4 regions of the Streptomyces sp. NPDC051104 genome follow, and region 3 is predicted to be linked to each of the others. Evidence: riboswitches for the same ligand, from Rfam matches in the RefSeq annotation. Region 3 holds a riboswitch; each other region holds the start of a gene.

What was found. A riboswitch is a leader RNA that binds a small molecule or an ion and turns the genes downstream of it on or off. The one in region 3 is predicted to bind cyclic di-AMP.
Positions count from the first base shown of each region.
Region 1: another riboswitch for cyclic di-AMP. It lies ahead of AB0N14_RS14955 (peptidoglycan DD-metalloendopeptidase family protein); the one in region 3 lies ahead of AB0N14_RS04250 (transglycosylase SLT domain-containing protein).
Region 2: another riboswitch for cyclic di-AMP. It lies ahead of AB0N14_RS26145 (M23 family metallopeptidase); the one in region 3 lies ahead of AB0N14_RS04250 (transglycosylase SLT domain-containing protein).
Region 4: another riboswitch for cyclic di-AMP. It lies ahead of AB0N14_RS17345 (transglycosylase family protein); the one in region 3 lies ahead of AB0N14_RS04250 (transglycosylase SLT domain-containing protein).

Region 1 covers NZ_JBFBBS010000008.1:140,223-147,475, forward strand. Annotated here, with positions in the region: gene AB0N14_RS14945 (carboxymuconolactone decarboxylase family protein) at 65-595, shown strand; gene AB0N14_RS14950 (SGNH/GDSL hydrolase family protein) at 1,009-1,794, opposite strand; gene AB0N14_RS14955 (peptidoglycan DD-metalloendopeptidase family protein) at 2,098-3,033, opposite strand; cyclic di-AMP (ydaO/yuaA leader) riboswitch at 3,038-3,194, opposite strand; gene AB0N14_RS14960 (alpha-galactosidase) at 3,508-5,580, opposite strand; gene AB0N14_RS14965 (tyrosine-protein phosphatase) at 5,770-6,567, shown strand; gene AB0N14_RS14970 (DUF6126 family protein) at 6,589-6,735, opposite strand; gene AB0N14_RS14975 (XRE family transcriptional regulator) at 6,732-7,253, opposite strand, start outside.
Region 2 covers NZ_JBFBBS010000022.1:74,592-81,844, reverse strand. Annotated here, with positions in the region: gene AB0N14_RS26160 (GNAT family N-acetyltransferase) at 1-1,401, opposite strand, end outside; gene AB0N14_RS26155 (HPr family phosphocarrier protein) at 1,557-1,838, shown strand; gene AB0N14_RS26150 (GntR family transcriptional regulator) at 2,132-2,827, opposite strand; gene AB0N14_RS26145 (M23 family metallopeptidase) at 3,031-3,783, opposite strand; cyclic di-AMP (ydaO/yuaA leader) riboswitch at 3,796-3,946, opposite strand; gene AB0N14_RS26140 (pitrilysin family protein) at 4,172-5,560, opposite strand; gene AB0N14_RS26135 (pitrilysin family protein) at 5,557-6,915, opposite strand; gene AB0N14_RS26130 (DNA topoisomerase IV subunit A) at 7,226-7,253, shown strand, end outside.
Region 3 covers NZ_JBFBBS010000001.1:862,569-869,821, reverse strand. Annotated here, with positions in the region: partial or broken gene AB0N14_RS04265 (ATP-grasp domain-containing protein) at 1-636, shown strand, start outside; partial or broken gene AB0N14_RS04260 (FAD-dependent oxidoreductase) at 732-1,933, shown strand; gene AB0N14_RS04255 (HAD family hydrolase) at 2,213-3,025, shown strand; gene AB0N14_RS04250 (transglycosylase SLT domain-containing protein) at 3,069-3,569, opposite strand; cyclic di-AMP (ydaO/yuaA leader) riboswitch at 3,589-3,753, opposite strand; gene AB0N14_RS04245 (polyprenyl synthetase family protein) at 4,643-5,653, shown strand; gene AB0N14_RS04240 (sigma-E factor regulatory protein RseB domain-containing protein) at 5,929-7,158, shown strand; gene AB0N14_RS04235 (ABC transporter ATP-binding protein) at 7,200-7,253, shown strand, end outside.
Region 4 covers NZ_JBFBBS010000010.1:84,178-91,430, reverse strand. Annotated here, with positions in the region: gene AB0N14_RS17360 (DUF501 domain-containing protein) at 1-402, opposite strand, end outside; gene AB0N14_RS17355 (septum formation initiator family protein) at 486-995, opposite strand; gene eno (phosphopyruvate hydratase) at 1,121-2,407, opposite strand; gene AB0N14_RS17345 (transglycosylase family protein) at 2,768-3,463, opposite strand; cyclic di-AMP (ydaO/yuaA leader) riboswitch at 3,468-3,634, opposite strand; gene AB0N14_RS17340 (transglycosylase family protein) at 3,833-4,831, opposite strand; gene AB0N14_RS17335 (cytochrome P450) at 5,014-6,312, opposite strand; gene AB0N14_RS17330 (nucleoside triphosphate pyrophosphohydrolase) at 6,309-7,253, opposite strand, start outside.

The DNA.
Region 1 (7,253 bases), on a different contig from region 3:
ACGCTCGTGCACTGTTCCGCGGCAGCAGTTCACAACCCCGCGCCGCACGCTCTTCTTCCGCATCATGGAGTGGTACTCGAAGCGGACGTACGGAAAGGTCCTCGACCCCGGCAAGGCGCTCGCCCACCAGCCTCGCGTGCTGTGGAGCGATCTGCGGTTCGAACAGTGGGTGGCGAAGTGGAACAAGATGGACCCGGACCTGAAGGCGCTGGCCGAGATGGCGTCGGCCGCGGCGATCGGCTGCGCCTGGTGCATGGACTTCGGGTACTGGGTGAGCCGGGAGCGCGGTATGGCGCGCGAGAAGCTGGTCGACGTGCCGCGCTGGCGCGACAGCGACGTGTACACCGAACTGGAGCGCGACGTCATGGAGTACGCCGAGGCGATGACGGCCACCCCGCCCGCTGTCGACGACGTCCTCGCGGCACGGCTCCTGGGCCGCCTGGGCGAGCCGGCGTTCGTTGAGCTGACGGCGATGGTCGCGGTGGAGAACCTGCGCTCGCGCACCAACTCCGCGCTCGGACTGACGAGCCAGGGCTTCAAGGACTCCTGCGACGTGCCGCCCGTGGAGGAACGGCGGACGACCTCCGCGCGGTAGCGGTCACTCCGAGAGCATGCGGTTCCGGCCGGCTCCGGCGACCGCCGTGCCGCCCCTCCACAGGAAGCGGGCGACTCCTTCGAGGCTTCCGTAGGCGGGTGTCCGACGGACCGGATGAGCGGCCCCGGCTCTGCGGGACCGCCGCGCTCAGCTCCTGGGTGAGCCCCAGGTCCTCGCCCGTGGACCGCGGCGGCGAGCGCTTCGACGCCGTCGTCGGACAGCTCGGCAGTCGCCGCCGAGGTCGTCGGCGCGGGCATCGACCGCGTGGACGCCCCGGTCGCGGCCACCGGCGGCAGGGCGCGGTCCGGGCCGGTGGCTGAGGGCTGCCGCCCCCAGCCACCGGCCCGGGGCTCCGCCCACGGACCCCCGCTTCGGCCTGAACGGCCGGCCTCCTGGGAGGAGGAGGCCGGGCCTCACACCGCCTGCGCGATCCGCACCCTGATGTCGTCCGGCGACAGCGTCCCCTTGGCCACCACCCGGTCCCCCGACGACTCTCCGCGCAGCCGCCGTCCGATCCATGGCACCAGGTACTCGCGTGCCCAGTGGATGTCGTCGCGCCGTACCTCGAACGTGCCGCGCGGCGGCAGGGGCGGCCACGGCTGGTCCGGGTCGGCCGGCACCTCCATGCCGAGAACCTGGCCCGCCCGCAGGGCGACGTGGGTGTGGCCCTCGGGCGAGAGGTGGAGACGGTCGTCGTCCCAGGCGCGCCGGTCCTGCACGGACTTGAGCGACCACAGGTCGAGGACCGGGCAGCCGTACCGGTCCGCGATCGCCCGCACATGGCCGTTGTAGGTGGCGATCTTGCCGCGCAGATGCTTGAGCACCGGCACGCTCCGTGTGTCGAACCCGGTGGTCACCATCACCGTGCCGACGGCGGACGTCAGGACCGCGACGGCCCGCTCGAACCGCTCGGCGACGTCGTCGGGGTCGGTGCCCGGCCGGATGATGTCGTTGCCGCCGGCGCAGAACGAGACCAGGTCCGGAGCCAGTTCGACGGCCTTCGGGACCTGGTCCTCGACGATCTGGTCGAGCAGTTTGCCGCGCACGGCGAGGTTCGTGTACCGGAAGTCGCCCTCGGGCCGCCGGTCCGCGAGGAGGACCGCGAACCGGTCGGCCCAGCCGACGAACTGCCCGTCGGGCCCCGGGTCGCCGACACCCTCGGTGAAGCTGTCCCCCACCGCCACGTACGACCCGATCACTGATCTGTTGTCATTCTTCGAATCGTCTGCCACATCGGTCCATGATTCACCTTGCGATGTGAGCTACGCGACCGTAGGAAAAGGTTGACGGACGGTGAGATAAACCACTCGCCGCAACTGCGCCGATCAGGAATACGCCCCCGATCAGGGGTGTTGGGCGAGCCGCCGGACGCTGAACCCGGTGATCCGGAAGTGGCTTCCCGATCACTGTGGGCCGTGGTCGCACTCCTGTCGGGACCGCGTGAACGCCGGAGGCCGGACCCCCAACAGGGCCCGGCCTCGCGGAAATCGCGGCGGGTGGCGTCAGCCGACGGTCACGCCGTGGGAGCGCAGGTAGGCCACCGGATCGACGTCCGACCCGTAGTCGGGGGTCGTGCGGATCTCGAAGTGCAGATGCGGTCCGGTGACATTGCCGGTCGCGCCGGACCGGCCGACCTGCTGCCCCTCGGCGACGGTCTGGCCCGCGGCGACGGAGATGTGGGACAGGTGGGCGTACTGGGCGTAGCGGCCGTCGGCGAGCCTGATGACGACCTGGTTGCCGTACGCGCCACCCCAGCCGGCGGCGACCACGGTGCCCTCGGTGACGGCCTTCACACTGGTGCCGGTCGGGACGACGAAGTCCACTCCGGTGTGGTGGCCGCTGGACCACATGCCGCCCGCGACGTGGTAACCGGTGCCGAGGACGGCACCCGTGACGGGCAGGGTGAAACCGGCGGAGACCGTGGCGGTCCTGGCGGCCTTCCTCGTGACAGCCCTGGAGGCCTTGGACTTTGCTGCGGGCGGGGTGGTCGTCCTCGTCGCGGCCCGGGCACCGTCCAACGTCAGCTTCAGGCCCGGGTGGATGAGCGACGGGTCCGAGCCGACGGCCGAGCGGTTGTCCTCGTAGAGCCTGTGCCAACCGCCGTCGACGTGCTGTTCGCGGGCGATCTTCTCCAGCCAGTCGCCGGCCTCGACCGTGTAGGTCCTGCTGCCGGTCGCCCGGTCCGCGCCCCGCTTCACGGTGACGGGAACCGCGGTGGCGGCCTTCTCGGTAGCGATTGCGGTCCCCTGGGAAGCGGTGACGGTCTCCTGGGAAGCGATGGCGGCCTTCTCGGCAACGGACGAGGCCGGGGTGGCGGCATGGGCCCCGGCCGCCCCGACCAGGGGCAGCGCGAACGCGGCGCCGCCGGTTCCGGCGACGGCGAGGGAACGGGTGAAACGCCGGGGCTTGGGACGGCGGTGCTTACCCTTCGCGGGCATGGTGAATTCCTCTCCGGCGCCTGCGAGGTGAGCTGTCGGGTGCGGACTGGAGATGTCCGGCCGTGCTCGCGCACGGCTTTACCCCTAGCCGTTCCGGAGACCGGAACAGGCATGGTTCCTGTGGGTCCCCCGCTCCTGCCGGGCATGGGTGTGTGTGCGGGCTCCGGACGGCGGCAGGATTCGGCGTTCCGCCCGGATGGATGGGAAACGTAAGCGAACAGGACGCGCAGCGACAACTGTTCGCCTCCCGGTGCGCACCTTTCTCGTTGTCCTCACCGGAAGCCCCCGGTGACGCTCCGTCGATCCGGCGACTCTGGGCTTCACCATTTCCCTGAACAATCACCGAATTACATGCACATGGCGACAGCGGAGCGTCACGCGTATGACACTGCTCACGTGTCGGTTCTTCAGAAGCCCTTCATCCAGAGCGAGTTACAAGGAATCGGTCAATTCGGGCACGCCCATTTTTCAGATTCAGATCCGGCGCAGCCGGATGACCGTCGCGTCGAAGTCACCGCGCAGCGCGGGCCGCAGCCCGTGATGCAGAAGGACCGCACCGCGGTGCAGTTCGCCGGTTTCCCGGCATTCGTACGTCGCCGCCGGGTCCAGGCCACGCAGCCGCAGAGGGGCGACCGGCTCGCCGTAGTGCTGTGCCTGGAGCCAGGCGAGGACGACGGTCTCGTCGCCGAGGACGTACTGCACCGCGCTCAACCCGCCCGCCGGCGGCCGCAGCCGGTACAGGTCACCGCGCTGGACCACGGGCCGGATCTCCTTGTAGAGGCCGACCCAGTCGCGCGCCTCGGCCAGCTCCTCCTCGGTCCACTGCGCGAGGTCGCCGCCGACACCGAGCACTCCGGCCATGGCGCTGACGAACCGGAAGCGCAGCGAGCTCACCCGTCCGTTGAGCATCGCGTTCGGACTGTCGGTGACCCAGGCGGCCATCACCCGGGCCGGATGGATCTGGCTGAAGCCGTGTTGGATGGCGAGGCGGTCGAGCGGGTCTGTGTTGTCGGACGTCCACACCTGGTCCGTACGGCTCATGACGCCCAGGTCGACACGTCCGCCGCCGCCCGAGCAGGACTCGAAGGCGACATGGGGGTGCGCGGCCCGCAACCGGTCCAGCAGGGCGTAGAAGGCGCGCACGTGGTCGACCCACAGCCGCTGCGGGTAAGGCTCGCCGGGCCAGCCGGCGTCGGTGAAGCAGCGGTTGAAGTCCCACTTCACATAGTCGATCGGGGCGCTGGAGAGCAGGGCGTCGAGCTGCTCCCAGAGGTACTCCTGGACGTCCTCGCGGGCGAGGTTGAGCACGAGCTGGTTGCGGAACTCCGTCCGCTTCCGTCCCGGCTGGTACTGCACCCAGTCGGGGTGGGCGCGGTAGAGGTCGCTGTCCGGGTTGACCATCTCGGGCTCGACCCAGATGCCGAACTGCATGCCGAGGGCGTGCACGTAGTCGGCGAGCGGTTTGATGCCGGAGGGGAAGCGGTCCGGATTGGGCCGCCAGTCGCCGAGACCGGCGCGGTCACTGGTACGGGTGCCGAACCAGCCGTCGTCGACCACGAACAGCTCCACCCCTATGGCCGCCGCCCGCCGCGCCAGCGCCCCCTGCTGCTCCTCGGAGATGTCGAACTCGGTGGCCTCCCAGGAGTTGTAGAGCACGGGGCGGTCCCGGTCGGCGTCCGGGACGATGTGCGCGCGCTGGTAGGCGTGCCAGGCGCGGCTCGCGCCGCCGTGGCCGCCGTCGCTCCACAGTCCCGCGAAGACGGGGGTGGTGTACGTCTCCCCCGGCGCAAGGAGCAGCAGACCCGAGTCGTCGTACCCGGCGCCGCCGGTGATCTGCACCCGGGCGTCCGGGAGCTGGGCCACGGCGATCCGCCAGGTGCCCGACCAGGCGAGCGCGCAGCCGTAGACCTCGCCGCTCTCCTCGGTGGCGCCGGTGTCGAGCGCGACCCACGGCAGGTGCTGGTGGCCGGTGTGGCCGCGGCGGCTGCCGATGACCTTCTCGCCGTAGGTGAGGTCGGACCGCACCAGCCGGGACTCGGCCGCCCAACGGCCGTGCAGTTGGGAGAGGTGCCACCCTCCGCGCTCGGGCAGGGTCCAGGTGGCGGAGTCGGCGCGCAGGAGTTCGGCGGGGGCGGGGCCGTCGTTGGCGAGGGTCACCCAGCGCTCTACGACGTCGCCGCGCATCCGGTAGTGGAGGGTGATCCGTAGTCCGGCGTCGGTGAACCGCAGCCGCAGTTCGTCGCCGTCGGCCTCGTACGCCTCGAACGCCCACTCGGTGCCGCGGCGCTCCTCGGTGCGCACGGACAGGGCAGGGCGTACGAAACGGGGGCCGCCCTCGACCGGGTACTCCTCGCGGCCGTCGAGCGGGGACTCGAAGGGCCGGTACGGCGGTGCCGGCAGGGCGGCGAGCGCCTCGGCGTCGGCGAGGGTGATCCGCGGGCCCCAGTGCAGGTGCAGCAGCGTGTCGTCCTCGGCGAGCCGCAGGGCGTAGCTGCTCGTGGGCCCTGACAGCAGCCAGGTGCGGCCGTCCGCGGCGATCTCCAGCATCACATGCCCCCACAGATTCGAACAGGTGCGATCAGGCCCCAACATCATCGGCTGTGAGGTGCCTCGCGGGCAACGCCTGTCCGCGACGCGTGCGCCCTCCCGGGGACGATCGCCTGATCACACGGTGCCGTATCGTCGAGGCGCGGCCCGCCGGCGAACAGCGCCGGCGGACGGATGGGAGGAGCCCTCGTGACGCAGCAGGTCCCGTCTACCGAGCCCGAGCTGACCGGCGTACGCAACTTCCGCGACGTGGGTGGCCTGCCGACCGTGGACGGCCGGCGGGTGCGGCGCGGAGTGCTCTTCCGCAGCGGCCACCTCGCGCACGCGACGGAGCGGGACGCGACCTTCCTCACCTCGCTGGGCCTGCACACGATCTTCGACTTCCGCAACGCGGCGGACAAGAAGCTGGAGGGCCCGGACGTCGAGCTGCCCGGCGTGCGGAACGTCAACCTGCCGCTGACCGACCCGGCGCACGGCGCCGAGTTCTGGAAGATGGTCCGCGACGGCGACCTGGAGCAGCTGCGCGCGCTGCTCGCCGACGGCAAGGCGGCGAACAGGATGATCCTGTCGTACCGCACGATCATCAAGGAGCGCACGGCCGAGCACTCCCAGGTGCTGCACGCGCTGGCCGAGGACAGCGTGCCCGCGTTGATGCACTGTGCCGCGGGCAAGGACCGCGCGGGGCTGTCGATCGCGGTGACGCTCCTCGCCCTCGGGGTCGAGCGTGAGGCGATCGTCGCGGACTACCTGGAGTCGAACGCGAAGCACCGCCGCTACAAGGTACGCCGCAACGGCTCGTCGCCCGACGCGTACTCCCCCGAGGTGATGGAGCTGCTCAGCCCCCTCTTCGACGCTCGCGCCGAGTACCTCGCGGCGGCGCTGGAGACCGTCGAGGAGACCTGGGGCGGTGTCGAGACCTACCTGGAGAAGGGGCTGCGGATCACGCCCGCGGTGCGGGAGCGGCTGCGCGACCGGCTGCTGGACTGAAGCGCGGTCCGGGATGGGCGCTCACTTCGCGCCCACCTGGAACAGCAGGTAGATGAAAGCGGCGAACAGGTGGCCGACCGCGATGTAGACGATCAGCCGCACCCACAGTCCGCGCGGGAACTTCTCCTCCATCACCTTGCGGGGGCGGGATTCCGGTTGCTCGGTCATGGCATCTCTCCAGGGGTGGGGCCGAGGCAGAGCGCGGCGGTCGGGCTCTGCAGCAGGGTGTGGACGAAGAGCAGTTCGGTGCCGCCGTGGTCGGCGGCGGCGAGACGGTGCGGGGTCAGCGAGTCGAAGTGCGCGCTGTCCCCCGGCGCGAGCACGTGGGTGGAGTCGCCGAGGCGCAGCCGCAGCCGCCCCTTGAGGACGTACAGCCATTCCTCGCCCGGGTGGACGCGCACGATGTCGCCCTGGGTGCCGTAAGGGATGTGCACCCGCAGGGCCTGCATGCCGCGTCCGGCCCCGCCCGCCTGCCAGTACGCCCAGCCGCCCGCCCGGGTGGGCTCCATGTCGGCGGCCCGCACGACGGCGTCCCGGTCGGCGACGGTCTCGCCGAGCAGTTCGGAGACGGTCGTACCGTAGATACGGGCGAGCGCCAGCAGCATGGGCAGCGACGGCTGCCGCCGGCCGGTCTCCAGTCGGGACAGGTGCGCGGGCGAGAGCCCGGCGGCACGGGCCGCGGCCTC
Region 2 (7,253 bases), on a different contig from region 3:
TACCGCGTGCCCCTGCGGCGCGCCCCCGTGTCGCGCGCCCTGGACCACGACCAGCGGTTTGGCCGCCGCCGTGCGCCGCGCGAGGCGGGTGAACTTGCGCGGGTTGCCGATGGTCTCCAGATACATCAGGGCGACGTCGGTGTCCGGGTCGTCGTACCAGTACTGGAGGACGTCGTTGCCGGACACGTCCGCCCGGTTCCCGGAGGAGACGAAGGTCGAGACACCCGTGACGCCGGTCACACCTCCGCCGCGTCGATGCAGCCGTGACAGCAGGGCGATCCCGATGGCGCCCGACTGGGCGAACAGTCCTATGCGCCCGGGGCGGGGCATCTCGGGGGCGAGGGAGGCGTTGAGCCTGACCTGCGGCGAGGTGTTGATGATCCCGAAGGCGTTCGGCCCGATGATCCGCATGCCGTACGACCGCGCCTGCCGCACCAGCTCCCGCTGCCGATCCCGCCCCTCGGGCCCGCTCTCGGCGTACCCGGCGGAGACCACCACGAGCCCCTGCACCCCGTGCTCGCCGCACTCGGTGACGACCCCGGGGACGTGCTCGGCGGGGACGGCCACCACGGCCACGTCGACCGGCTCGGAGATGTCGCGGACCGAGCGGTGGGCGGGGATGCCGTCGAGCTCCTTCCGGTCTGCGGCGAACGCCTGGTTCACCGCGTACAGACGGCCGGTGTACCCGCCGTCCCTGAGGTGGTCGAGAACGCTGCGGCCCACTCCCCCGGGCGTGCGGCCGGCGCCGATCACGGCGACCGCGCCGGGTGCGAGCAGCCGCTGCACGGACCGCGCCTCGGCCCGCTGCTCCCGGGCGCGCTGGACGGCCAGCGACCGGTCGGTGGGCTCCAGGTCGAACTCGAGGCGTACGACACCGTCCTCGAAGCTGCGCTTCTGCTGGTACCCGGCGTCCGTGAACACCTTGATCATCCTGGTGTTGGCGGGCAGCACCTCGGCCGCGAACCGGCGGATGCCGCGCTCCCTGGCCACCGCCGCGATGTGTTCGAGCAGGGCGGAGGCGACGCCGCGTCCCTGGTGCGCGTCCTGCACGAGGAAGGCCACCTCGGCCTCGTCGGCGGGCGCGGAGGCGGGCAGGCCGTCGGTACCGATGCGGTCATAGCGTACGGTTGCGATGAACTCGCCGCCGACCGTGGCCGCGAGTCCCACCCTGTCCACAAAGTCGTGGTGCGTGAAGCGGTGGACGTCCTTGGCGGACAGGCGCGGGTACGGCGCGAAGAAGCGGTAGTACTTCGACTCGTCCGAGACCTGCTCGTAGAAGCTGACGAGACGCTCGGCATCATCGACGGTGATGGGCCTGATGCGCGCGGTGCCACCGTCGCGCAGCACCACGTCGGCCTCCCAGTGGGCGGGGTACTCGTGCCGGTCCGACGTGGTCTGCATGGGCCCCAGAGTAAGGCTCGCGTCCCTAGGCGGGGCGAGGCAGGCTGAGGGAACCGGTCCCGGCCCGCCGGGGCGGGACGATGCCCTTCCCGGGCACGCTTCACCTATGGAACACTGGTCTAGACAACCCTGATACATCCGAAGGGCAGCAACACATGGCTGAGCGCCGCGTCAACGTCGGCTGGGCCGAGGGTCTCCACGCCCGCCCCGCCTCCATCTTCGTCCGGGCAGCCACGGCCTCCGGCATCCCGGTGACGATCGCCAAGGCGGGCGGCACCCCCGTCAACGCCGCGTCCATGCTGGCGGTTCTGGGCCTCGGCGCCCAGGGTGGCGAGGAGATCGTCCTGGCCTCCGACGCGGAGGGTGCGGACGCCGCGCTCGACCGCCTGGCCAAGCTGGTCGCCGAGGGCCTCGAGGAACTCCCCGAGACCGTCTGACCCTTCGGGCAGCAGCACCCCGCTTCAGCCGCGTCGCCTTCATGGCGGCGCGGCTTTTGTCGCGCCGGGCAAGCTCCCGTCCGGGAGGGTGAGGACCGGCGATGACCGCAGTCCGGCGCAGGGAACGGCGCGGAAGGCGCACGCAATGAAAACGGCACACGGCGTATTCGTCAACATGAATAAATTCACTGACGACGCGCCGAAACGGCGCACGCCGTTTTGCGGACGCACGCCAAAAAGGCAGCCTAAAACAGGCCTCAGCCGAATATCCCTCTTTGTATACGGCGCCTGTGTTAATGCCGGAGCGCCGACGTGTTTACGGGGTGTTGCGAAGTCCTCACACGGTCCGGGCGGTCCGTCCCGCCGGGAAAGCGGAGCCGGTGCGCGGCAGTGGAGCGTTCCGTGTGCAGCGCCGTGATCGCCCGCGCCCGCTCGCCGTCCCCGCGTGCGACGGCGTCCACGATGCCGCCGTGCTCGGCCCAGGACTCAACGGGGTCGACCGGCGCGTCGACCGCGTACATCCACGTGATCTTGTGCCGCAGCTGGGCCAGCGTCGAGGTCAGCGCGGGGCTCCCGCCGGCCTGCGCCAGCGTCTCGTGGAACCAGCCGCCCAGGGAGCGCAGATCCTCGCTGTTGCCCCTCCTGGCCCGCTCCTGGCCCAGTCTGACCAGGCCACGCAGCACCTTGAGATGGGCCTCGGTACGCCGCTGCGCTGCCCGGGCGGCCCCGAGCGGCTCCAGCAGCATCCGCATCTCCAGCAGGTCGACGGCCTCCTGCTCGCTGGGTTCCGCCACGCACGCGCCCGCGTGCCGGCGGGTGACCACGAAGCCCTCGGCCTCCAGGGTGCGCAGCGCCTCGCGCACGGGAACGCGGGAGACGCCGTAGCGGCGCGCGAGGAGTTCCTCGGTGAGCCGGCTGCCGCGCTCGTAGACACCCGCGACGATGTCATCACGGATCGCCGTGCAGACCGAGTGCGCCGGAATACGCATGACCGACCTCCGCCTTAATCCCCGTGAAACGTACGCGATTGACTCGTGTTCGACCGACTCTATTGCAGTGGGCCGGAATTTCCGACGGCAGGTCGGAATCCAGGGATATTTTTTGGACACGCAGCCGTTCGAAAGACGACGACGGCCCCGGCTGATCAGCCGGGGCCGTCGGGTGCGGGCGCGCCTGTCGCGGGCGCGGGCCGTCAGACGTTCACGCCGTGCGAGCGCAGGTAGGCGACGGGGTCGATGTCCGAGCCGTACTCGGGGGTGGTGCGCGCCTCGAAGTGCAGGTGCGGCCCGGTGGTGTTGCCGGTGGACCCGGCGAGGGCTATCTGCCGGCCGGGGACGACCCGCTGGCCCACGGAGACGCCGATGGACGACAGGTGGCCGTACTGGGTGTAGGTGCCGTCGTTCATCCTGATGACGATCTGGTTGCCGTACGCGCCGCCCCAGCCGGTCTGCACGACGGTACCGGCGCCGACGGCGTGCACGGGCGTGCCGGTGGCGGCGTGGAAGTCGATGCCGGTGTGGGAGCCGGAGGACCACAGGGAGCCGCCGGTCTTGTAACCGGTGGACACGAAGGAGTCGGAGATCGGCGGCACGAACGCGTTGAGACGCCTGCGCTCGGCCTCGCGCGCGGCCCGCTCCTTGGCCTCGCGCTCCTGGCGGGCCTTCTCGGCGGCCTTCCTGCGCGCGGCCTCCTCGGCCCGCTTCTGGGCGGCGGCCTGCTTCTGGGCGGCGGCCTGTGCGTCGATCTTCTCGGCGACCGAGCCACCGAGGGTGACGGCCTGGAGCAGCCCGGTCTGCTCGACGGGGGCGCCGGCGGCGAGGGCCGGGGCGGCCAGGGTGCCGATGACACCGGTGGTGGTGAGCGCTGCCACGCCGACGGCGTTCGCAGTCGTACGCTTCACACGGCTCGGGCGACGGTGCTTCCCGGTGGCGCAGGTGAACGCCATGAAGTGGCTGGTCCTTTCCTTCCCTCTCGCCTACCGGGTTAGCTGACGGGTTCGGAGCAGGAAGGTCTCCTACGGGCTCGCGCCCGATTCACCCCAGGGACTGTGGTTTTGGGTCCCCGGCTCCCCTGGCTCGCGCCGTACGGGGACTCGGCGATGACTGTCCGGTGCCGCGGGTGCGGCGCACTGCCTGACGGACAGCCCGAACGACGCTAAGGGGACCGTCTTTCAATCAGCAAACGCAGAACGGGGTTTGTAGCGCATCCCACAGGGCAGAGAGGCAACCTCTGTGGCAATACGGACAAACCCGCCAATGGGCGGGGCCCTGGTGACACGGAAAGTCACCAGGGCCCCGGGACTGGGCGCGGCGCACGCGCGCGTGCTGTGCGCTCTACTCGGCGGCGACGACGCTCACTTCGCCGATGCCGAGCGCCTCGACGGGCTCCTTGATCTGCGCGGCGTCGCCCACCAGCACGGTGACCAGACGGTCCACCGGGAAGGCGTTCACCACGGCCGCGGTGGCCTCCACCGTGCCCGTGGCGGTCAGCTGCTGATACAGCGTCGACTGGTAGTCGTCCGGCAGGTGCTGCTCGACCTGGTCGGCGAGCGTGCTCGCGACGGCCGCCGCCGTCTCGAACTTCAGCGGTGCCACCCCCACCAGGTTCTGTACGGCGACGTCGCGCTCGGCGTCCGTCAGGCCCTCGGCGGCGAGGATGCGAAGCACCTTCCACAGGTCGTCGAGCGCCGGGCCGGTGTTCGGCGTGTCGACGGAGCCGCTGATGGCGAGCATCGCGGCGCCCGTGCCGTCGGGCGCGGAGCGCAGCACCTGCCCGAAGGCCCGCACCCCGTAGGTGTAGCCCTTCTCCTCGCGCAGGACGCGGTCCAGGCGGGAGGTGAGGGTGCCGCCGAGGCAGTACGTGCCGAGCACCTGGGCGGGCCACACGCGGTCGTGGCGGTCGGGCCCGACACGGCCGATGAGCAGCTGTGTCTGGACGGCGCCGGGACGGTCCACGATGATCACGCGGCCGGTGTCGTCGGCGGTCACCGGGGGCACCGGACGCGGCTTGGAGGGCTCCCCCGTCCAGGCGCCGAGGGTGTCCCCGAGGAGTTCGTCCAGATCGATCCCGGTGAGGTCGCCGACCACGACCGCGGTGGACGTCGCGGGGCGCACATACCGCTCGTAGAAGGCACGGACGGCCGCGGCGTCGATGCTCGCGACCGTCTCCTCGGTGCCCTGACGCGGGCGCGACATGCGCGAGGACGCCGCGAACAGCTCCTTGGAGAGCTCCTTGGCGGCGCGGCGGGCCGGGTTGGCCATCTCGTGCGGGATCTCGTCGAGGCGGTTGCGCACCAGGCGCTCCACCTCGCTGTCCGCGAACGCCGGCGACCTCAGGGCGTCGGCGAGCAGTCCGAGCGCCTTGGGGAGGCGGGAAACCGGCACCTCCAGGGAGAGGCGGACGCCGGGGTGGTCGGCGTGCGAGTCGAGGGTGGCGCCGCAGCGCTCCAGCTCGGCGGCGAACTCCTCGGCGGAGTGCTTGTCGGTGCCCTCGGAGAAGGCGCGCGCCATGATCGTGGCGACGCCGTCGAGGCCGGCCGGCTCGGCGTCCAGGGGCGCGTCGAGGAGCACCTCGACGGCGACGACCTGCTGGCCGGGGCGGTGGCAGCGCAGCACGGTCAGGCCGTTGTCGAGCGTGCCGCGCTCGGGCGCCGGGAACGCCCAGGGCCGGGCCTCGCCGGGCTCGGGCTGCGGGTGGAACTCCATGGTCGCGAGCTCGCTCACTTCGCCGACTCCTCGGTCTCGTCGGTGGTCTCGGCTGCTTCCGGGGCCTCGGCCGCGACCGGTTCGTACACGAGCACCGCGCGGTTGTCGGGGCGCAGGCGGGCCTTGGCGATCTCCTGCACCTCCTCGGCGGTGACCTCGAGCACGCGCTTCACGGCGGTCAGGGCGAGCTGGGGGTCGCCGAACAGCACGGCGTACCGGCACAGTTCGTCGGCGCGGCCCGCGACCGTGCCGAGCCGGTCCAGCCACTCGCGCTCCAACTGGGCCTGGGCGCGCTCCATTTCCTCGGCCGTCGGGCCCCGCTCGGCGAACCGGGCGAGTTCCTCGTCGATGGCGGCCTCGATGACGGGCACCTCCACGTCGCCGGAGGTCTTCACGTCCAGCCACCCCAGCGAGGGCGCCCCGGCGAGCCGCAGCAGGCCGAAGCCGGCGGCGACTGCGGTGCGGTCACGGCGCACGAGCCGGTTGTACAGGCGGGAGGACTCGCCGCCGCCGAGGATCGTGAGCGCCAGGTCGGCCGCGTCGGACGCGCGTGTGCCGTCCTGCGGCAGCCGGTAGGCGGCCATCAGGGCACGCGCCGGAACCTCCTCCTCGACGACCTCGCGCAGCTGCTCGCCGATGATCTCGGGCAGCGAGCCGTCGCGCGGCTGGGGCTTGCCGTCGTGGGACGGGATGGACCCGAAGTACTTCTCGATCCAGGCGAGGGTCTGCTGGGGGTCGATGTCGCCGACGACGGACAGCACCGCGTTGTTCGGCGCGTAGTAGGTGCGGAAGAACGCGCGCGCGTCCTCCAGGGTCGCCGCGTCCAGGTCGGCCATCGACCCGATCGGCGTGTGGTGGTAGGGGTGGCCCTCGGGGTAGGCGAGCGCGGTCAGCCTCTCGAAGGCGGTGCCGTAGGGGACGTTGTCGTAGCGCTGGCGGCGCTCGTTCTTCACGACGTCCCGCTGGTTCTCCATGGACTCGTCGTCGAGCGCGGCGAGCAGGGAACCCATGCGGTCGGCCTCCAGCCAGAGGGCGAGCTCCAGCTGGTGGGCGGGCATGGTCTCGAAGTAGTTGGTGCGCTCGAAGCTGGTGGTGCCGTTGAGCGAGCCGCCCGCTCCCTGCACCAGCTCGAAGTGGCCGTTGCCCTTGACCTGGGCGGAGCCCTGGAACATCAGGTGCTCGAAGAGGTGGGCGAGACCCGTGCGCCCCTGAACCTCGTGCCGGGAGCCGACGTCGTACCAGAGGCACACCGCCGCGACCGGGGTCAGATGGTCCTCGGAGAGCACCACGCGCAGGCCGTTGGCCAGGCGGTGCTCGGTCGCTGTCAGGCCGCCGGAGCCTGCCTCGGCTGTGGCCGTGTGACCCATGGGCATGTACGTCCCTTCGATCGCGGAAGCTGTCGCGGAAACCGCGGTTTCCTGCCGGTCCTGTCACTGTATGCAAGCGTGCCGACCGGTGGCGAAGTTCCCGGGCGACGTACGCCGAGAGCGAGACCATGATTACGGGGGGTGGGGGAAGCTCGCCGTTGACGCGTCGGGGGGCCGGGACGGTCGTGATCGCCGTCGGGCCCGTTTCACGGCCCCTCGGAAGGGCCCCGGTCCCCGTTGTCGGTGCGGCGGTCCACAATGGTCGGCGTCAGATTCGTTTCCATGCCCAGCACAGACGGTGAAGGAGCCGGCAGCGATGGCCCGCCGCAGCACGAAGACCCCGC
Region 3 (7,253 bases):
CCGGGCGTGATCCTCCAGGAGTACCTGCCCCGGGAGCAGACCGAGGACTGGATCGTGCACGCCTACTTCGACCAAAACTCCACCCCGCTCGCCCTGTTCACCGGCGTCAAGGTGCGCTCCTCGCCGCCCCACGCGGGCATGACGGCGAACGCGTACGTCGTCGACAACCCGGAACTCGCCGATCTCGCCGCACGTTTCATCAAAGAGATCGGCTTCACCGGTGTCATCGACCTCGACCTCCGCTTCGACCGGCGCGACGGACAGTACAAACTGCTCGACTTCAACCCGCGCATGGGCGCCCAGTTCCGGCTCTTCGAGAACAAGTCGGGTGTGGACGTCGTCCGCGCCATGCACCTGGACCTGACCGGTCGCGCCGTACCGGAGGGGGAACAGCGCGCCGGCCATCGGTACATCGTGGAGAACATCGACCTGCCCGCCCTGCTCGCCTACCGCCGCAGCGGCTACACGACACCGCACGAACCGGCCCGTGCGAGCGGCACGGAACTGGCCTGGTTCGCGGAGGACGACCCGCTGCCGTTCGTCACGATGCTCGCGCGCTTCGTGCGGCCGGGCGCGAAGCACCTGTATCAGCTGTGGCGGACCAACCGCCACGGCAGCACGACCCGTACGTCGTAGGCGTACGACCGGTACGTCGGGGCGTACGACCGGTACGCCACAGGCGTACGCGCTCCACCACGAAGCAGGCACGTAGCGTCCTGGGGAGGGACTTCGTGATTCAACCGGTAGCAGTCATCGGCGCCGGGCCTTTCGGCCTGTCCACCGCCGCCCATCTGCGCGGGCGCGGTATCCCGGTCCGCGTCTTCGGCGAGCCCATGGTCAGCTGGCGCGACAACATGCCCGCGGGCATGCTCCTGAAGTCCACCCCGGTCGCCTCGAACATCGACGCGCCCCAGCGTGGCCACACCCTGGCCGACTACTGCGACGCGGCGGGGATCCGCCGGCTGGTGACGGACGAGGACATCATCCCGGTCGAGACGTTCATCGCGTACGGGGAGTGGTTCCAGCAGAAGCTGCTGCCCGAGCTCGAGCGGGTCCGGGTGGTCTCCGTGGACCGCCGCAAGGGCGGTGGCTTCGATCTCAAGCTGGACTCGGGCGAGTTGTTCACCGCTCGGGCGGTCGTGGTGGCGACCGGCCTGTCGGGCCTCGCGCACCTCCCGCCGGAGCTGGCCGCCGCGGCAGCGGACGGCCCCGCGCGCACCGGTCCGGTCTCGCACAGCTCCCAGCACCATGACCTCAGCAGTTCTCCGGCAAGGAGCTGCTGGTCGTCGGCGCCGGCCAGTCCGCGCTGGAGACGGCGGCACTGGCGGCCGAGGCGGGCGCACGAGTGCGCGTGGTGGCGCGCGGGAGCGGCAAGGTCGCCTTCGGCGCTCCCCCGTGGGACCAGCCGAAGCTGCGCCCCGAGTCGCCCTTCGGCCGTGCCTGGTCCCTGTGGGCGCTCAGCTACTACCCTCACCCGTACCGTTACCTGCCCGCCCAGACCCGCCACTACCTGGTGCGTCGCGTCCTCGGCCCGCTAGGCGCGTGGTGGCTGCGCGACCGCTTCCAGGAGAACGTGCAGGTGCGCGGGGTGGAAGGGATCATCCGTGCGTCCGTGGCGGACGGCGGCACGGCCCTGACGGTCCGGACCCACACGGGCCGCACGGAGGAACTCACCGCGGACCACGTCATCGCCGCGACCGGCTACCGTGTGGACATCTCCGCGATGGACTTCCTGGGCCACGAACTGCGCACACGCCTGGCGGTGAGCCGGGGCGCCCCGAAGCTCGGCGCGGGCTATGTGTCCTCGGTCCCGGGCCTGTACTTCACGGGCCTGCCGGCGGCGGCCTCCTACGGACCGGTGATGCGGTTCGTCTGCGGCACGGAGTTCGCGTCGCCGCGCCTGGCGAAGCACCTGGCGACGGCTCACGGCTGACCCGGCCGCCCACCGGACCACCCCGTGGCCCTCCCCTCTCGGAAGGGCCACGGTTGTCGAGCCGGATGCCGACCGGTTCTCGGCAGGGGGCCGGAGGTCGGCGGGTGCTCGGCAGGGGGCCGGGGGCCGGCCGGTGCTCGACAGGCGCCCGGAGGTCGGGCGTAGGTCAGTCGTAGGTCGGCCGTAGGTCAGCCGTGGGTCGGCCGGTTCACGACGGGTGGCCGGGCGTCGGCTGGTTCGCGGTGAGTCGTGGGGGTGTTCCATCCGTATTCTCTGATCATGGCCGCACCCCTCGCATATTCACTCATCGCCACTGACCTGGACGGGACGCTGCTGCGCGGTGACGACACGCTCTCCGACCGGTCGAGGGACGCGCTGGCGCGGGCCGCCGCGGCCGGCGCGCAGCACCTCGTGGTGACGGGGCGTCCGGCGCCCAGGGTGCGGCCGCTGCTCGACGACCTGGGCGGCAGGGGGCTCGCGGTGTGCGGACAGGGCGCGCAGGTGTATGACGCCGGCGCGGACCGGCTGCTGTTTTCCGTCACCCTGGAACGGGAGTTGGCCGAGACCGCGCTGGGCAAGATCGAGGCCGAGGTGGGGCAGGTGTACGCGGCCGTCGACCAGGACGGCGTGGACGGGCTCACGCTCATCGAACCCGGCTACCGGATGCCGCACCCCACGCTGCCCGCGGTGCGGGTCCAACGGCGCGACGACCTGTGGTGCGCGCCCATCAGCAAGGTGCTGCTGCGCCATCACGCCCTGGCCGACGACGAGTTGGCGACGGTGGCGCGCAGCGCGGTCGGTTCGCTGGCGACGGTCACCATGTCCGGGCCCGGCACGGTCGAACTCCAGCCATGCGGCATCACCAAGGCGACGGGGCTCGCGCTCGCCGCCGAGTATCTGGGCCTGGGGCCGCGCCGGACCATCGCGTTCGGCGACATGCCGAACGACATCCCGATGTTCGACTGGGCCGCGCACGGCGTCGCCATGGCGAACGCCCACCCCGAACTCAAGGCGGTCGCCGACGAGATCACGAAGTCGAACGAGGACGACGGCATCGCCGTCGTCCTCGAACGACTCTTCAGGGGCCGCTAGGCCTCGGCCTCGGCCTCAGCCCCGGTACGCGCGGCGCACAGCGTCAGTACGCGCTGTGGACGTTGTCGATGGAGCCGTACCGGTGGGCGGCGTAGTTGCACGCGGCCGTGATGTTCGCCACCGGGTCGTAGATGTTCCAGGACGTGCCCGGCACGTGGTACGCGCGGAAGGTCGGGTCGATGACCTGGAGGAGGCCCTTGGACGGGATGCCCATCCGGGCGTTGGAGTCCCAGAGGTTGATGGCGGACGGGTTGCCCGACGACTCACGCATCACGTTGCGGTGGATGCCGTAGTAGGAGCCGGGGATCCCGTGCTGCTGCATGACGACCAGCGACTGACGGATCCAGCTGTCGAGGTTTCCGGCGCGCGTCGTCACCGTCTTGGCGGCGGCGGTCGTGGTCGTCGCGGAGGTGGGGGTCGCGGCGGAAGCGCTGGTCGCGCCCAGGACCGGAAGGGCCAGAACGGCGGCACCCGTCCCCGCGACAGCGAGGGCACGGGTGAGGCGCGCGGCCTTGGAGCGGCGGTCCCGACGGCGTGCGGGCAGGGCGAAAGCGGGCATGTCGTAGTCCTCTCCGGCGCCTGCGAGGTGAGCTGTCGGGTTCGGGCTGGGAGGTGCCCGGCCGTGTCCTCGGTGTCGAGGAATCGGCTTCACCCCAAGCCGTTCCGGCGCTGTGCCCGGTCCGGCGACTTACCTGGGTCCCCCGCTCCTGCCGTGGTGGTCAATGGATCGCGGGCGGCGGCAGGATTCGGCGGTCCGCCCGGATCGATTGGGAAGGTATGCGAGAGCACATGTCGGGAACAAGCCTGGAAGTCGCAGTCCGAGGTAAATGACCATGAAATGCGGGAATAAGGGATGTGATCCATTTTGTTGAGCACAGTTCAAGTTGGCATAAGTAAAGGAGAAGTTGAGATTCCGCATGCTCCGCACCGCCTACCGGTGGCGTGAGCTAATTCACTCGTGCTTTCCTTGATCGCCACCTCTAATCCAGAGCCCTGGGGCGGCAATTCGGACAAAAGGCTCGATTGTTGCCCTCGAGTGGCGGCTTTTATGGGGACGAATTACGGCAATTCGGACATCGGTCGGGTCTACGGGAATCCGCATCTCCGGATCGGAGGGCGTGACCGACGTCACTCCTCATGCCATCTCGTCACGCCCTGTGGATCTGTACGCGCGCGTGCCTCGGCGTTCCGCGCGTCCCCGTCGAGACTGGGTGTGCGCTCGGCCGGGTGATGGCGCCGGGCGGGGCGGCCGGGCCGCGTGGCCCTGCGAAGGCCTTGGGGGTGCCGGGCTGCTCCGGAGGTGGGATGCGAGGGGGTGTTTCAGGGGACCGGTGCGCGTCGCCGGCCACCAGGTGGGGCAGCTTTCCGCTGTGTCGCTCCAAACCCGCTCGTATCACCTGATCAAGAACATGCCTCTCGTGATCCGATACCGCCCGGCCTGGAACAGCGGGCACTCGTGGTGATCGAAACCTGACCGGATACGCTGACTTGAGTGATGGCGGCGACAGATCGACAAACTCGGTGAGCCGAGTCGCCCTGACGCGTCATCGATCAAGTGACCGACCTCGATACCGACCGTGTGATCGTCAGCAGACGTCAGCAGACAGGAGACCTCACGTGACCGTCGTCGGGCCGTTCGGGCTGAGCGTGCGGGACCAGGCTCTGGAAGCCGATGTCCAGGCCGGATTGGCCGCTGTCGAGGAAGGGCTGCTCGACGCCACGAAGAGCGAGGTGCCCTTCATCACCGAGGCCGCGCAGCATCTCGTGCGCGCGGGCGGGAAGCGGTTCCGGCCGCTGCTCGTCATGCTCGCGGCACAGTTCGGTGACCCGTACGCGCCGGGGGTCGTCCCTTCGGCCGTGGTCGTGGAGCTCACCCACCTCGCCACGCTGTACCACGACGACGTGATGGACGAGGCCGATGTGCGGCGCGGGGTGGCCAGCGCGAACAGCCGCTGGGGCAACTCGGTGGCGGTTCTCACCGGCGACTTCCTGTTCGCCCGCGCGTCCCACATCCTGGCCGACCTCGGCCCGGAGGCGGTCCGTATCCAGGCGCAGGCGTTCGAGCGGCTCGTCACCGGCCAGATCCTGGAGACGGCGGGCCCGCGGGACGGCCGTGACCCGGTGGAGCACTACCTCGACGTCCTCGCCGGCAAGACGGGCTCCCTGGTGGCGGTGGCGTGCCGCTTCGGCGCGATGATGTCGGGCGCCGACGAGACGGTCGTGGACGTGCTGACGCAGTACGGCGAGCGTCTCGGCGTGGCGTTCCAGCTGGCCGACGACGTCCTGGACATCGCCTCCGACTCCCACGAGTCCGGCAAGACGCCGGGGACGGACCTGCGCGAGGGCATCGCGACCCTCCCGGTCCTGCGCCTGCGCGAGCGCGCCCAGCGGCACGGGCTGCCGGAGGATGTCGCCCTGTGCGAGCTGCTGGCCTCCGACCTCACGGACGACGCCCGCCACGCCGACGCCCTCGCCCGCCTCCGGGTCCACCCGGCCCTCGAGCAGGCCCGCCGCGACGCCGTCCGCTACGCGGAGGACGCCCGCTCGGCCCTGGCCCCGCTGCCGGACTGCGGCGCGAAGGCGGCCCTGACGGAGATGTGCGACGCGGTGGTGCACCGGGCGGGGTGACGCGCCAGGCGTTCCCTGAGCCCCCCGCCCGGCGTGTGCCACGTCCCACGCCTTTCGGTACGCCCTGACAACCCCTACGGGTGGGGCGCCGTGCCCCGCCCGTCATGTCATACCCCAGGAGTACGCGGAGTTGGCCCCGCGGTCTGACGCTTCCCTCCCGGTGATTTGGTCATATGGAGAGGACCACCTCACAGGAGTCCGGGGGAGAATGGCGGCGCAGGGGTGGACGAGTGCACAGACAGCAGGCCGCCGCCGACGACGGAGGTAAGGCACACATGGCACCGTACGAATCCGACGACAGCACACCCGCCGGGGAGGTCGAGGACGTACGCGACGGGCGGCGCAAGGCCGCGCGGTACGTCGTCCCGGTCACGGTCGTGGGCGTGGCGGCGGCGACCATCGGGCTCGTCCCGGCGTTCGCCGGCTCCGGGGACCCCGACCTGCCGAAGATCAGCGCGCAACAGCTCATCGAGAAGATCGCCAAGTCGGACGTCCAGCAGATGTCCGGCACGGTGACGATCAGCACGGACCTGGGCCTGCCCAACCTGGGCGGCCTCGAGGGCAGCCTGGCCTCGGGCGCGCTCTCCCAGGGCGGGCAGGGCAAGGGCGACTCGGCCGCCGACCCGAGCTCCAAGCTGCTGGAGCTGGCCTCCGGCACCCACACCGTGCGGGTCGCCGCCGACGGCCAGGACAAGCAGAAGCTCTCGCTCATCGAGAAGGCCGCCGAGTACAGTGTCATCCGCAACGGCGACCAGGTGTGGGCGTACGACAGCGCCTCCAACCAGGCGTACCACGCGACCGGCGCGGGCGAGCACAAGAGCGGCGAGGCGGCGCCGAAGGACGTGCCCGCCACGCCCAGGGACTTCGCTGATCAGGCACTGAAGGCGGCCGACAAGACCACCTCCGTGACGGTCGACGGCACGGCCCAGGTCGCGGGCCGGGACGCCTACAAGCTGCTCGTCCGGCCGAAGCAGTCGGGTACGACGGTCGGCGCGATCAGCATCGCGGTGGACGCGAAGACCGGGCTGCCGCTGAAGTTCACGCTGACCCCGGCGAAGGGCGGCGCGGCGGTGCTGGACGTGGGCTTCACGCAGGTCTCGTTCGCCAAGCCGGCCGCGTCGACGTTCGACTTCACGCCGCCCAAGGGCACGAAGGTCGCCCAGGGCGACGACCTGAAGGCCGGGAAGACCGGGCACGAGGCCCAGCGTGAGGACACGGGCAAAACACCCTGGGGCAGCGCGTCGAAGACCCTCGGCGAGGGCTGGAACGCCATCTACGTGTTCGACACCGGCAGCAAGGGCGGGGTGCCGTCCGGATCGCCGTCCGGCGACGGCGCGGCCTCCGGCTTCCTGAACTCGCTCGGCGACCACGTCACCGGCAAGTTCGGCTCGGGCACGGTCTTCTCCACCCGCCTGGTCAACGCCCTGATCACGGACGACGGCAAGGTGTACGCGGGCGCGGTCACCAAGGACGCGCTGCTGAAGGCGGCGAACGCGGGGAAGTGACCCCCCGTACGGCGTACGGACGAAGGGGAGCAGGAAAGCCCATGGAGGAACTGCCCGACGCGGAAGCGCAGTCGAGGGACTCGGCGGCGAGGGCG
Region 4 (7,253 bases), on a different contig from region 3:
GTGCAGGCACTTCACCCGGTCCGGCATGCCGCCCGCGCTGGGGAAGCCCTCCAGTACCTCGATGGCGTCGCGGCGGGCGATGTAGTCCTCGTGCGCGGCGCGGTAGGCGGCGGCCAGTTCCGGGTCCGTGGCCAGGCGCTCGGTCATCTCCTTCATGACGCCGTCGGCCTCCAGCGTGCCGATCGCGGAGGCGGCCTTGGGGCACGTCAGGTAGTACGTCGTCGGGAACGGGGTGCCGTCGGGGAGCCGCGGCGCCGTCTCCACGACGTCCGGCTGCCCGCAGGGGCACCGGTGCGCGATCGCGCGCAGCCCCCGCGGGGGGCGCCCGAGCTGCTGCTTGACGGCCTCGACGTCCGCGTCCGTCGGCTCGGTGCGCGGGGTGGGCGGCGGAGGGGTTTCCATGGCTCTCTTTCGGGCTGTCTTTCTCGGGTGCGTCGGGGCGCGTCGGTTTGCGTCGGTATGCGTCCGGGTGCGTGACGGGCGCGTCAAGGCGCGGTGCGCTCACCGGCCGGACCGTCGGCCCTGTCCGCCTTGTCGGCCCTGTCCACCGCGTCCCAGAGGCCGGCGTACCAGGGGCGTACGGCCGTCGTCCGGTCCGCGCGCGACGGCTTGACCGCGTCCGGGTCGATCATGATGTAGCCGGTCTCCCCCGGCATCACATAGTGCAGCCGCTGCCGGATCTGCTGCTCCGCGTAGGCGTCGTCCTGCCAGCGCGCCTTCAGGTCACGCAGCTGTTCGACGCGCTTGCGGGCCTGCTCCTGTCGCCGCTCCAGGTCGGCGATCTCGCCGCGCTGGGAGACGTACTGCCGCATCGGGTAGGCCAGCGCCACGATCAGCGAGCACAGGACGAGGGCGAGGAGCGCGGCCCGGCCGGTGAGCCGGGAGCGGCGGGCCTGGCGCCGGGTCTGGGAGCGGTAGACCCGGGCGGCCGTCTGCTCGCCGAGCAGCCTGAGCCTGGTCGCGGTGGAGAACCGGTCGCGGTCCTTCCCGGCCATGTCTCCCGCCTCCCCTTCACACGCGCGTACGTCCCCGCACACGGTACGGGACCGAGTACGGGGACGTACGTACGACCGGCCAAGCCTGGCTCGGGCTTGTCCCAGCGGCTTGCTCCGGCCTCGTCTCAGCCCTTGAAGCGGGGGAAGGCCGAACGGCCGGCGTACACCGCGGCGTCGTCGAGGATCTCCTCGATGCGCAGCAGCTGGTTGTACTTGGCGACGCGCTCGGAGCGGGCCGGGGCACCGGTCTTGATCTGGCCGCAGTTGGTGGCGACGGCCAGGTCGGCGATGGTGACGTCCTCGGTCTCGCCGGAGCGGTGGGACATCATGCACTTGAAGCCGTTGCGCTGGGCCAGCTCGACGGCGTCCAGGGTCTCGGTCAGCGAACCGATCTGGTTGACCTTGACCAGCAGGGCGTTGGCCGCCCCCTCCTCGATGCCGCGGGCCAGGCGCTCGGGGTTGGTGACGAACAGGTCGTCGCCGACCAGCTGGACCTTGTCGCCGAGCTTGTCGGTGATGACCTTCCAGCCGGCCCAGTCGTCCTCGAACAGCGGGTCCTCGATGGAGACGAGCGGGTAGGCCGCGACGAGCTCCTCGTAGTACTCCGTCATCTCGGCGGCGGAGCGCTCCTTGCCCTCGAAGAGGTACTTGCCGTCCTTGTAGAACTCGGAGGCGGCGACGTCCAGGGCGAGGGCGATCTGCTGGCCGGGGGCGTAGCCGGCCTCCTTGACGGCCTCGAGGATGAGGTCGAGGGCCTCACGGTTGGAGCCGAGGTTCGGGGCGAAGCCGCCCTCGTCGCCGAGGCCGGTGGACAGGCCCTTGCTCTTCAGGACCTTCTTCAGCGTGTGGTAGACCTCGGTGCCCCAGCGCAGGGCCTCGGAGAAGGACTCCGCGCCGATCGGGGCGATCATGAACTCCTGGATGTCCACGTTGGAGTCGGCGTGCGAGCCGCCGTTCAGGATGTTCATCATCGGCACCGGCAGCAGGTGCGCGTTCGGGCCGCCCAGGTAACGGAACAGGGGCAGGTCGCTCGCCTCGGAGGCGGCGTGGGCGACGGCGAGGGAGACGCCGAGGATCGCGTTGGCGCCGAGGGAGCCCTTGTTGTCGGTGGCGTCCAGGTCCATCATCGCCTGGTCGATCAGGCGCTGCTCGGTGGCGTCGTAGCCGACCAGCTCCGGGCCGATCTGCTCGATGACGGCGAGGACGGCCTTCTCGACACCCTTGCCCTGGTAGCGGTTGGGGTCACCGTCGCGGAGCTCGATGGCCTCGAAGGCGCCGGTGGAGGCGCCGGACGGGACGGCGGCACGACCCGTGCTGCCGTCGTCGAGGCCGACCTCGACCTCGACCGTGGGGTTGCCTCGGGAGTCCAGGATTTCCCGGGCTACGACGACGTCGATGGACGGCACGAGCATCTCCTTCTTGGATGTGACGCTGGAAGTGCGGGGCTGTCTGCCTTGCGGCTGTGCCTTGCGACTAGAGCCTAACCGCCCCGGGGTGTCGGCCGGCCTACCGACCGTCCCGTGGACAGGGTGACGGTACACATTGTTCCCGTCCGGAACAAAGGGCCGGGGAAAGGCGGGGTGAAATCCGCGCGGCCGGGCGGCGAAGCGGCCGGACGACAAAGGGGCCGGACAGCACAAAGCCCCGCTCCGGCGCGTACGGGGGAACACGCGCCGGAGCGGGGAGCCCGCGGGGACGGGGTGGGCCCTCACGTGACCCCCACGGTGGGGGTCACGCCTGGGAGGGGCCTGGGGCCGGCTACCGGGCGGCTGTCACTTCAGGTGCAGCTGCTGGCCCGGGTAGATCAGATCGGCGTCCTGGACGATGTCCTTGTTCAGGTCGAAGAGCTTCTGCCAGCCGCCCTGGACGTGGTGGCTCGCGGCGATCGAGCTGAGGGTGTCGCCCTTGACCACCTTGTACTCGCCGTCGCCCTTCTCGACCTTCCGGCCGGTCGGGGTGGTGACGGTCTTCTGCGGGGCCGGGCGCTGCGTGGAGCGGTTGGCCGCCTGCTGCTCGGTCGAGCGGGTGGTGCTCTTCGTGGTGGTGGTGCTCTTCGCGCTGCTCGAGGAGCCGGTGGCCGCGGAACCGTTGTACGTGGCGCTGGTCAGACCCTTGCCGCACACCGGCCAGGCGCCCTTGCCCTGGCCCGCGAGGACCTTCTCCGCGATGGCTATCTGCTGGCCCTCGGTGGCCAGGTCGGCGCGGGAGGCGTAGGCGGTGCCGCCGTACGCGGCCCAGGTGGAGTTCGTGAACTGCAGACCACCGTAGAAGCCGTTGCCGGTGTTGATGTGCCAGTTGCCGCCGGACTCGCACCGGGCGACGGCGTCCCACTGGGCGGCGGTGGCCGCGGAGGCGTTCCCGGCCGCGAGGAGCGGGCCGGCGATGGCAGCGCCGGCGACACCGGCGAGCGCGATGACACGGGTGGCCTTGGACGAGCGGCGGTGCTTACCGTTGCCGGAACACAGCATGGTTCGTTCCCCTCACCGACGCCTGCGAGGTGAGCTGTCGGGTTCGGGCCGGTTGAGTTGCCCGGCCGTGCCCCTTGCGGGACACGGCTTCACCCCGAGCCGCTTCCGGTCAACTCCCGGACGCGGCGCCTACCTTGGGTCCCCCGCTCCTGCCTACGGCGCTTGACGCGACGACTGTTCCCGTACGGCCGCTGGCAGGATTCGGCGTTGCGACCGCAGGGGCTCGCTGTGGCGAGCGATCACGACCGTAAGCAGTCGATCGCCGGAATTTCAAAGACGATCAGGGCTTATGAGACTCATATCTCACTTTCGCCAAATAGGACATTCGGCGCTAAATGGGTCGCGAACTTCCGTCATACAAAGGGCAGTTCAGGACGACCCGCCGGTCGGGTCGACGTCGAGCGCAAGGCTCTGACCGGGGAGGATGAGGTTCGGATCGGCACCGACCGTCTGCTTGTTCGCCTCGTACAGCGCCGTCCATCCGCCGCCGAGGTCAAGGGAGTCGGCGATGGACGACAGATTGTCCCCGGGGCGGACGGTGTACGAGCCGTCGACGGCGTCGCGCGCGTCCGCGGTGCCGCGTGAGGCGTGCCGGCCGGACGCGTCCGACGCACGGCCGTCCGCGGCACTCTCTTCGGCGCTGTCTCCGCGGTGACGACCGGCACCCGAGGTCTCGGTCGAACTCGCCCCCGGCGAGGCATCGCTCTGTGCCGACTTGCCCGACTCATCGCTCTTCGACGTGGCCGTCGGCGCGCTACCGGACTCCTGTGCGCTCTTGGCTGTGTCGGCGCTCGACGCCCCGGACGAGGGCGAGGACGAGGAAGGCGAAGGGGACGAAGAGGATGAAGAAGGCGACGGAGTGGTCGACGCGGATGATCCGGACGAGTCGGACAGACCGGAGTCGATGCCGGAATCGAGGCCGGAGTCGGAGGACGATCCGCCGCCGGACGACGAGTCCCCGGCGACACCCGTGTCGACGTCGGCGGAGCCGGAGTCCCTGCTCAGACCGTTCAGCAGGCCGCAGGTGCCCCAGACCCCGACGCCCCCGGCCGCCAGGACCTTCTCGGCGACGGCGATCTGCTGTGAACGGCTCGCCTGGTCGGGGCTCGGCGCGTAGTCGAGACCGCCGAACTTGTCCCAGTCGTCCTGCGTCAGCTGCAGCCCGCCGTAGTGGCCGTTGCCGGTGTCCGCGCTCCATGAGCCGCCGCTGACGCAGTCCGCGACCTGGTCCCAGGTGGCGCCGGTGGCCGCGCTCGCGCCGGTGGCGCCGAGCAGCGGGATCGCGATCGCTGATCCGGTCACCCCTGCCGCGACGAGGAGAGCCGGAGCCTGACGGGGGCGACGGTGACGACCGTTCCCGGAGAGCATGCGGTTGCCTTTCACACGACAGCATCGACCGACGCGACGGCCGTGGCGTGCGGACCGCCGCGTTGCTGCGTGAACGTATCGGCACTAGATCGCTTGTCACAAGTTAATGCAGCGTAGATCACGTGAAGATCACAGAGGTGAGATCCTGTCACCTACTTGTGACCGTCCGTTTGTTCGCCGTGTCATGTCCGGATGTCGGCGGGACGTTCGTGACCTTTCTCCGGTACCGGTGTGAATGCCACGGGCAGCGTGCGCAGGCCCCGCATGATGAGTCCGCCGCGCCAGCGCAACGCGGACGGGTCGACCGCGAGCCGCAGGTCCGGCAGGCGGGTCAGGAGCGTGGCGAGCGCCGTCTGTCCCTCCAGGCGGGCCAGGGGCGCGCCCAGGCAGTAGTGGATGCCGTGCCCGTACCCGAGGTGCTGGTTGTCGCGGCGGGAGAGGTCGAGGACGTCCGGGTCGGCGAACCGCGCCGGGTCCCGGTCCGCGGCGGCCAGGACCACCAGGACGGGGTCGCCGGGGGCGATGTCCTGTCCGCCGACGGTGAGCGGCCGTGTGGCGAAACGCCAGGTGGCCAGCTCCACCGGGCCGTCGTAGCGCAGCAGCTCCTCGACGCCCGTCTCGAGCAGGTCGCGTTCCCCGGCGGCGAGCGACCGCTGCAGACGGGCCCGCTGCCCGGGGTGCCCGAGGAGCGCGAACGTGCCGTTCCCGATGAGGTTGACGGTGGTCTCGAACCCTGCGAAGAGCAGGATGAAGGCCATCGCGGCGGCCTCGTTCTCGGTGAGGTGCTCGCCGTGGTCGGAGGCGCGGATGAGCCCGGAGATGAGGTCCTCGCCGGGGCCGGGCTCGACGGGTAGCGCCAGGCGCTTGCGATGGATGAGGTCGGCGAGGTAGCCGCGCATCTTCTTCACGGACCGCGCGACGCCGCCCCTCGGTCCTCCCCCGTGGCGGATCATCATCCCGGCCCAGTCCCGGAAGTCGTCCTGGTCCTCGCGCGGGACGCCGAGCATGTCGCAGATGGCGTAGATGGGGAGCGGGAAGGCGAACTCGTGGATGAGGTCGGCCTCTCCCCTGCCCGCGAACCGGTCGATGAGCTGGTCGGTGAGTTCCTGGACCCGCGGCGCGAACTCCGCGACACGCCGGGGCGTGAAGGCCTTGGAGACGAGCCGGCGCAGCCGGGTGTGGTCCGGCGGGTCGATGTTGAGCAGATGGGTCATCAGCTCCGCCTTGCGCTCGCCGGGGATGCCGGTCTTGCCCTTGGCGTGCGCGGGCTCGTCGTGATGCGCCGGGTTCTTGCTCAGCCGCGGGTCGGCGAGGGCCTGCTTGGCATCCACGTACCGGGTGACCAGCCAGGCCTCCACACCGCTCGGCAGCCTCGTCCGGTGCACGGGGGCGTGCTCACGCAGCCAGGCGTAGGCGGGGTACGGGTCGGCGGCGAACTCCCAGGTGAACAGTTCGGGGGCCGGGGAGGCGGTCTCGTTCACTTCCTCGAGCCCCCGCTCTCCACCTCCCGGATCGCGTCCCGGTACGCGCGTGCCGCCGCGCGCAGGGCCGCCTCCGGGTCCACGCCCTCCGTCTCCGCGCGCGCGGCCAGCGCCAACAACTCGTAGCCGATGCCGTCGCCCTGCGGGAGCGGGACCTGAAGGGCCGCCGTGCGGACGCGGGAGTGCAGCTTCGCGGCGAGGGCGAGGCCCGGCTGGCCGAGCGGGATGCCCTCCGTCACCGACGTGCGCCGCTTCTCCACCGCCTTGGTCCGCAACCAGTGCTCCTTGACCTCCTCCGGCGTCGTCGCGGTCTCGTCCCCGAACACGTGCGGGTGGCGGTGGATCAGCTTGGCGACGATGCCGCCCGCCACGTCGTCGATGGAGAAGGGCGCCTCCGCGTGCTCCTCGGCTATCCGGGCGTGGAAGACGACCTGGAGCAGGACGTCGCCCAGCTCCTCCCGCAGCTCCTCGCGATCGCCCGCCTCGATGGCCTCGACCAGTTCGTACGCCTCCTCGATGCCGTACTTGGCCAGGCCCAGGTGGGTCTGCCGGGACGACCAGGGGCACTCGGCGCGGATGCGGTCCATGACCTGCACCAGGTCCAGGAGACGGGCGCCCGGGAGGTCGTACGACGCGGGCAGCAGCTCCAGCTCCGGCATCTGGACGCGGCCTGATCCGGCGAGGCGCGCCAGGCCGTCCGTCAGCGCGGGCTCGCCCTCACCCGTGGCGACGACGACCACCGTGCGCCCGCCGGCGCAGGCGTCGACCAGCTCCTGCGCGCTCGGGGCGGCCTCCTCGACCGCTATGCCCGCCTCGCGCAGATAGGGCAGCTGCGGGTGCGCGCCGTACGCGCACAGGACCCGGTCGGCGGCGTGCAGTGCCTGCCAGGCGGGCCAGGACAGGAGACCGGGCGCGACCCGGTGGCTGGTGGTGAGCAGGAC